2 linked regions of the Oharaeibacter diazotrophicus genome follow. The protein of the gene in region 2 interacts with the protein of the main gene of each other region in a pairwise test. Links are inferred from orthologs where the notes say so. Each region holds a gene or a part of one and is shown on either strand. Other genes may lie near its edges.

Evidence for each region. The genes of interacting proteins can lie anywhere in the genome.
Region 1: the proteins of EDD54_RS05585 (region 2) and EDD54_RS01465 interact in binary tests that used the Escherichia coli proteins (3 or more experiments, as listed by UniProt). The link is inferred for Oharaeibacter diazotrophicus from one-to-one orthologs.

The regions. Positions count from the first base shown.
Region 1 is NZ_SNXY01000006.1:279,870-283,738, forward strand. Bases 719-3,522 are described here. They hold EDD54_RS01465 (TrmH family RNA methyltransferase), read right to left. Parts: upstream 2,627-3,522; coding sequence 1,811-2,626; downstream 719-1,810. Other genes in these bases: EDD54_RS01455 (hypothetical protein), read left to right, coding at 719-1,628; tuf (elongation factor Tu), read left to right, coding at 3,276-3,522. In the rest of the region: more of EDD54_RS01455, read left to right, coding at 615-718; more of tuf, read left to right, coding at 3,523-3,869. UniProt on the Escherichia coli protein: Specifically methylates the ribose of guanosine 2251 in 23S rRNA.
Region 2 is NZ_SNXY01000006.1:1,182,473-1,186,367, forward strand. What follows is about bases 1,066-3,895. They hold EDD54_RS05585 (NAD(P)H-hydrate dehydratase), read right to left. Parts: upstream 3,319-3,895; coding sequence 1,813-3,318; downstream 1,066-1,812. Other genes in these bases: EDD54_RS05575 (DUF1194 domain-containing protein), read right to left, coding at 1,066-1,287; EDD54_RS05580 (hypothetical protein), read left to right, coding at 1,405-1,803; EDD54_RS05590 (P-II family nitrogen regulator), read left to right, coding at 3,712-3,895. In the rest of the region: more of EDD54_RS05575, read right to left, coding at 580-1,065. UniProt on the Escherichia coli protein: Bifunctional enzyme that catalyzes the epimerization of the S- and R-forms of NAD(P)HX and the dehydration of the S-form of NAD(P)HX at the expense of ADP, which is converted to AMP.

The DNA of each region.
Region 1 (3,869 bases), 900 kb from region 2 along the record:
TTCTTGGTGCCGTAGTCCGAGCGTCACGGAAATAGTCGTCGACGCCGCGCGTCAGTCTCCAATTTGCCCCCCTCGACCCGGCCACAAATCAAAGCTTCTGTGCCGAAGAAGACTGGGACGAGCGCATGATCCGGTTGGAGCTTGGTCTCGTCGTCCCGATGCCCATCCAGTTAAGGCGTGTGACCACCCGCTCGGCCGAGAAGCCCGTCGAATCCGCATTGCCTGCGAACTGCACTCGGTCGCGGGCGAATGGGGTAGGGGTAGGGCGGCCAACACGTTATCCTAGCATCGCCAGTCGGCCAATTGCAAAATTGCTATTCGCGACAATAGTAATTGTCTACCATATACGAAAGAGATAAATCAAATGCCTGAATGTACAATATGTATACAATAACTATAGGGGGAACATCGATTAGGGTATTACTCAGAGTATAGATATAAAGTACTGATAATACTGAAAACATAAATGACAATCTCTATCCTATATTGTTCCATGGAGGATGGTTGTTGTGAAAAATTGAAAATCACTTTTAATTGCATTCTGTAGCTGACATATGTAAGGTTGCAAGATGCGCAGTAAGCCTTCCAACGGTATTTGATGGCGGGAGACCGGCATGAGCAAAAAGCGAGGCAAAGGGAGAAGGCGTGGCGATCGAGGGTTTCAAGGGATACAGCGCCCAGACGTTCGGCCAAAAATTAGTTTCGGTGCGTCAAACCAAGGTACCTTGAAGCCCAGTGGACATACTTACAAAGAAAGTCCGCGAAAAAAATCTGATGAATCAGCCGGTAAAACTATGCAATATGCTGATATTGTAGTCCCGTATCATGAAGATATTGTTAAGAATTTTCCCCCAGTGATCTCTGTTTCATATCCGCTTGAATTTAGAGACTTCAAAGTTGATTTGATTGAAGAATTGGATAACACGCACCCGTTGTTCATAACTAAACATGTGAAGGAAAAAGATCTTAGAATTCATCTCCAAGGAGGATTTAGATTTGGGACATTAAAAAAATACAGAGCAATAGAAAATAGAAGTGAAGGGCGTTTCAATGATTATTCTGAGGGAATAAGGAGGGAGTTTTTCCACAATAGGAGCTCTTACTTCGACAGCGTATCTGTTGGGGGATTTTCAGTTGAGAATTGTGTAATTGTTGGATTTCCAAACAATTCAATTGGGGTTGAGATTGAATTGAACGACTATTGTTATTGCTCATCAATGGGTCGATTTGATTTTAGAAGGGCAGAATATCTTAGATCTCATGATAATAGTGATTTGACGCATTATATAGTTTATGATCTCGTAAAACTAAAACGCGCGCTTAAAGAATTAATAGATGCTAGGTTCGGTTCATATAAATACCATCTAGTTGGAAGAGTTGTGGAATACGGAGAGAGGGATCGATTCTGGAGTATCGAGAGAAGATTTTCATATGACATAGATGCAGATGCAATCGCAATATGGTTGGGCGTTTCATTTGTAAAGCCGTTGCAATTTAAACATGAAGAAGAATTTAGGTTGATGATAATAGATTCTCTTGGTCCCGGCCTGTTAGACAAGAATGCAGATTATTTAGATTTTAAGGATACTAAGATCTCTGAGTGCATCGTGGACTGGGGGAAGATTTGACACATCTTCTTCCAATGAGACGTGCCCGGTGATGGTGCCGGCTGAGGGGATCGAACCCCCGACCTTCGGTTTACAAAACCGCTGCACTACCGCTGTGCTAAGCCGGCCCGCCGATGGAGATAGACCAGAGGCCGCCGGCTCGCAACCCGGGGGCTCCGGCGTCGGGACCGCCGTCGCCGGGATCAGCCCGTGATGGCGCGGCGGACGACGTAGAGCGAGAGCACGCAGGCGTTCGAGACGTTGAGGCTCTTGATCGGGCCGGGCATGTCGAGGCGGGCGAGGACGTCGCAGATGTCGCGGGTGCGTTGGCGCAGGCCCTTGCCCTCGGCGCCGAGCACGAGGCAGACCGGACCGCGGAGGGCGGCGTCCTCGAGCGGGGCGGGGGCCTCGGAATCGAGGCCGACGACCTGGAAGCCCTCGGCCTTCATCTCCTCGAGCGTGTCGCCGAGGTTGCGCACCTGCATCACCGGCACGAGGTCGAGCGCGCCGGAGGCCGCCTTGGCGAGCACGCCGGATTCGGCCGGGCTGTGCCGGGCGGTGGTGATCACCGCGCCGACGCCGAGCGCGCAGGCCGAGCGCAGGATGGCGCCGACGTTGTGCGGGTCGGTGACCTGGTCGAGCGCAAGCACGAGGTCGGCGCCGGAGAGGTCGGCGGCGCGCAGCGCCTCGAGTGGCTCGACCTCGAGCGCGACGCCCTGGTGCACCGCCTCCGAGCCGAGCAGCTTGTCGAGCTGCATCGGGCTGGCGTCCTCGGCCTCGAGCGGCAGCCCGTCCTCGAATCGCTCGGCGAGTCGCATCAGCGCGTTGCGCGTGGCGAGCAGGCGCAGCGGCCGGCGCCGCGGGTTCTTCAGCGCGAGTTCGACGGTGTGCAGCCCGTAGAGCCACAGCCCGTCGCCGGCGCTGCGCTCGCGCTTCGGCCGCGGCCGGAATTGACGGTCGCCGCCGGGGCGCGGACGGGTGGGGCGAGGGGATTTCGGCGGGCGGCGATCGTCGGACATGGCGCGCCTTATAGCCGGCGCGCCGGTCCGGCGGAAGGCCCGCCCGGTTTTCCGCGGCTCCTGCGAAGCGTCGGAAACTTCGTCGGAACATGGGTTGACAGGGGCCGACCCGGTCGCCATAAAGCGCCCCGTCCGGTCGGTGAACGCCTCCGGACACCTGACGGGGCGCCCCGCGCGAGCGGTCGGCTACCGGAATGGGACGGGGGAATGTCCCGAGCGGCAAAGGGGGCGGACTGTAAATCCGCTGGCTACGCCTTCGTAGGTTCGAGTCCTACTTCCCCCACCATCCCAGCTTCCCGACGGATCGACACCGAGACCCGGGTACGACTTCGCGGTTTCGGCCTGTCCGCGGCGGCGGTCGGGACGCGACGGCCTCCGGATCGGCTCGTGCGCGAGCGCTGCCCTTGCCATCGGCCATCGCTGCGGCTATCTGAGACCCGACGCGGGTATAGCTCAATGGTAGAGCAGCAGCCTTCCAAGCTGAATACGCGGGTTCGATTCCCGCTACCCGCTCCAATCCCCGCACGAGGCTCGGATATCGCCTGCCCGTCAGGCGCCGTGGGGACTTGAACCCGCCGGCAAAACGCACTATTCGAGCCGCCGGCCCGGTCCGGATGCCCGGAACCCGCGACATTCGAGAGAGACGAGCATGGCCAAGGAAAAGTTCAGCCGCACGAAGCCGCACTGCAACATCGGCACGATCGGCCACGTCGACCACGGCAAGACGTCGCTGACGGCGGCGATCACGAAGGTGCTGGCGGAGACGGGCGGGGCGACGTTCAAGGCGTACGACCAGATCGACGCGGCGCCGGAAGAGAAGGCGCGCGGCATCACGATCAACACGGCGCACGTCGAGTACGAGACGCAGAACCGTCACTACGCGCACGTGGACTGCCCGGGCCACGCCGACTACGTGAAGAACATGATCACCGGTGCCGCCCAGATGGACGGCGCGATCCTGGTGTGCTCGGCGGCCGACGGCCCGATGCCGCAGACGCGCGAGCACATCCTGCTGGCCCGTCAGGTCGGCGTGCCGGCGTTGGTGGTGTTCCTGAACAAGGTCGACATGGTCGACGATCCGGAGCTCTTGGAGCTCGTCGAGCTCGAGGTCCGTGAGCTCCTGTCGTCCTACGACTTCCCCGGCGACGACATCCCGGTGATCAAGGGCTCGGCGCTGTGCGCGCTCGAGGGCACCAACCCGGCGCTCGGCCACGACGCGGTGCTGCAGCTGATGCAGGCGGTC
Region 2 (3,895 bases):
AGCGAATCTTAGAGATTTCCTACCTCGACGCGCCAAATGCGACGACCACTCGATTCGAGTGTGTTTCAATTCCCGCCGGCCCGTCGCTTCGCAGCCTCCGCAGCCGTCGTCGACGCCGGCCGCGATCGGCCGCCGTCGCCCCGCCCCCGACCGCGCGCGGCCGCGCACCGGGGGGCGGCGACGCGCGAACGCCCGTGCGCGCCTCCCCTTCCCGCGAGGATCCCGCGGGATTCGCACTCAAGCCGTTGTTCGCGCGCCGCGATTCGCTTCGCCGGCAGGCCGGCCCCGGTTGCCGGCCACCGCGGAGCCCCGGTTTTCAGCGGATTCCGAAAATCCGAAAAACGACGCTTGACTTCCCCCCGGCGCCCCCGTATTTCAGCGCCACCGACGACGACGCGGCACGGTCAACCGGCCGGACGCTTCGTAGATCGCCCAGCGGGGGTGTAGCTCAGTCGGTTAGAGCGCCGGCCTGTCACGCCGGAGGTCGCGGGTTCGAGCCCCGTCACTCCCGCCACTTCTTCCGATACTTCGACGAAGTCGGTCGAGACGATCCCCTCGGGTCGGTCTCGTCTTGGCGTTTCACGTCAATTCCAGCACCAGCTTGCGCCGCAACGCCGGTTCGATGTCGCGGAAGTCGACCGCCGGCTCGACGAAGGCGCCGGGACCGCCGACGACGTGATCGCGGTACCATTCCGCGATGTCCGGATCGTCGGGCGCCGTGAGGATCGGCAGCGCGTTGACGGTGACGCCGCGGTCGAGCAGCGCGGCGCGGGCGGCGCGCACCTGGGCCATCTCAAAGTCCTTGCCGTCGCCCGAGATGTCGACGACGCGCCGCTCGGCCCGTTCCGGCGTCTCGCCGAGCAGCACAGCCGCCGCCCGCAGTGCTCCGGCGACGGAGGTGGTGGAATGCGGGATCCGCGAGCCCGGTGCCAGGATCGCCGCGGCGACCCGCCGAGCGTCGTCGGGTCCGGCCACCACCGTCCACGGCACCCGGATCTCCTGGTTGGCGCCGTCGGACCACTCCACCACCGTCAGCAGGATGCGGCCGTGGGCGCCCTCGCCGATCGCATGCATCACCTCCGGCGCGGCGATCGCGGCGGCGTAGCCTTCGCGCTGCAGCCGGCGCTCGTCGGCGTCGATCGAGGCGGAGACGTCGACCGCCAGAACCAGCGCGACGTCCACCGTCGAACCCGCTGCGCGGGCGTCGCGGCCTTCGGCGGCGAGCGGAGAGGACAGGGTCAGGCCGGCCGCGAGCGCGGCGGCCCCGAAGTGGAGCGATCCATCCATGGCACGGTCCTTCGGTTGGAGTCCCTGAAGAACCGTGCCGGCACCACGCGCGCGCCGGCCCTGCCGGCGGACGGTGGTGCGAGAACCCGGTGAAACCGCTCCGGAACAGGGGAACGCATGGTGGCGATCATCGGGTTCTCCCTCGCGAGGCGGTTCGACCGGTCCTTCGATCCTCAGGATACGCGAGGGGCGCCGTTTGTTCCCGCCGAAGAACGAGGCAGCCCGAGAATCGGGCAACGGCTCGGAACCGCCGCGCCGGCCGATCCCCGGTTGGCCGCGATTGCCGAACGCAACCACGGCCTTGACCGTCCCGGTACCCTCGACCGCGCGTCCGGGCCGCCCCCGGTCCTGCCCGCCCGGTCGGCAGCACTGCCGACCGACGCGGCGAATCGGTCCCGACGACCGGTCGCCGGCTCGGAGCTTGTTTCAAAAGTCGGTGGCTCGGGAAGCATCGGCGAGGAATGGCGACGAACCGACGGCGGAAAGCACCGGTGGACCGACCCGGCCGATTTGTGAAACAGGCTCTCAGTCCTCCTCGCCCGGACCCGCGGCGACGGCGGCGCGCAGCGCGTCGGCGACGTCGTCGGCGATCGCGCCCGGTCCGGCGACGGCGCCGGCGCGGCCGTGCAACCACACGGCCGCTGCCGCCGCGTCGAAGGCCGGGGCGCCGGTGGAGAGCAGCCCGGCGACGATGCCGGCGAGCACGTCGCCCGATCCCGCGGTCGCGAGCGTGGCCGGAGCGTTGTCGTTGATCACCGCGCGCCCGTCCGGCGCCGCCACCACCGTGTCCGGCCCCTTCAGCACCACCACGGCGCCGGATCGCGCCGCGGCGGCGCGGGCGCGCTCGAGCCTGGAGCCGGCGAGATCCGGGAACAGGCGGCGGAATTCGCCCTCGTGCGGCGTCGCCACCACCGCGCCGGTCCGGGCGGCGATCGCGGCGAAGGCGGCGGCGGGGTCGCGGGCGGCGAGCGTGAGGCCGTCGGCGTCGAGCACGAGCGGTGCGTCGGCCGCCAGCACGGCGTCGAGGATGGCGGCGCCGCGCGGCCCGAGGCCCATGCCCGGCCCGACCACCAGTGCGCCGAGGCGGGGATCGGAGGCGAGGGACGCCACCGCCGCCGCGTCGTCGGCCGGCTTCACGACCAGCGCGGCGCGATAGGCCGCGACCACCGGGACGGCGTCGGCGGGCGCGGCCACCGTGACGATGCCGGCCCCGGCCCTGAGCGCGGCGACCGCGGCGAGCCGCGCGGCCCCCGACGCCTCGGCCGGCCCCGACACCACCAGCGCGGCACCGCGGCTGTACTTGTGCGCCGCCGCCGCCGGCACCGGCCAGACCGCGCGCCAGAGGTCGGGATGGTTGGCGAAGGTCGCCGGCGCGATCGCGTCGAGCGCCCCCTCCTCGATGCCGATGTCGATCACGGCGACGCGGCCGGCGAGCGCCCGGCCGGGCATCAGGAGGTGGCCCGGCTTGCGGCGGAAGAAGGTGACACTGCGGTCGGCCTCGACCGCGGTGCCGAGCACCGCCCCGCTGTCGCCGTCGACGCCGCTCGGCAGGTCGACGGCGAAGACGGTGGCGCCGGCGGCATGCGCGGCGTTGATCGCCGCGACCGCGTCGGCGGCGGCGCCGTCGAGCGGGCGCGACAGCCCGGCGCCGAACAGCGCGTCGACGATCACCGTCGCACCCGCGAGCACCGCCGCGCCCGCCGGCTCGACCGCCCCGCGCCAGCGCCCGGAGGCCCATGCGGCGTCGCCGGCGAGCCGCGCGCGATCGCCGAGGAGGCCGAGGCGGACGATGAAGCCGCGGTCGGCGAGCACGCGCGCGACCACGAAGCCGTCGCCGCCGTTGTTGCCGGGGCCGCACAGCACCGCGACCCGCGTGCCCTGGCGGAACCGGCCGCAGATCTCGTCGGCGACGCCGTAGCCGGCGTTCTCCATCAGCACCGTCCCGGCCGTGCCGCGGGCCATGGCGTGGCGGTCGGCCTCGCGGCTCTCCGCTGGCGTCAGCAGGGCGTGGCGGCGGGCGGCGGGCGTCATCGCTGGCGGTCTCCTCTGGCTCGGCCGACGATGCCGCCGGCAGGCCCGGGTTGTCGAGGTCCGCGGCCGGCCCGGAGCGTCGCGGCCCACCGCGCGCACCCGCGATACGGGCATCCGCCGGCGCGGCACACCGACCCGGGATCGCCAGCGCGACGCGTCGCGGCGCGAATTTCGCCCACTTGATGGGCAAATGCTCATCCACTAGGCTTCTTTCTTGGGCAGCATTACCATCGGGTCGGGGGGCACCGATCTTCGCCGCCTCATTTCGCGCCAAGCCGTGGGCGCCCCCGGTCTGGCACGAGGCGTGCTTAAGGAGAGGCGTCCCGGCCGTCAGGGAGGCGCTCGTCGAGCTGCCTCCGGCCGAACTCGAGAAGCGGCGGAGACGCGGAGGCGATGAAGAAAATCGAGGCCATCATCAAGCCCTTCAAGCTCGACGAGGTGAAGGAGGCGCTGCAGGAGGTCGGTCTGCAGGGCATCACCGTGACCGAGGCGAAGGGCTTCGGCCGCCAGAAGGGCCATACCGAGCTCTATCGCGGCGCCGAGTACGTCGTCGACTTCCTGCCGAAGGTGAAGGTAG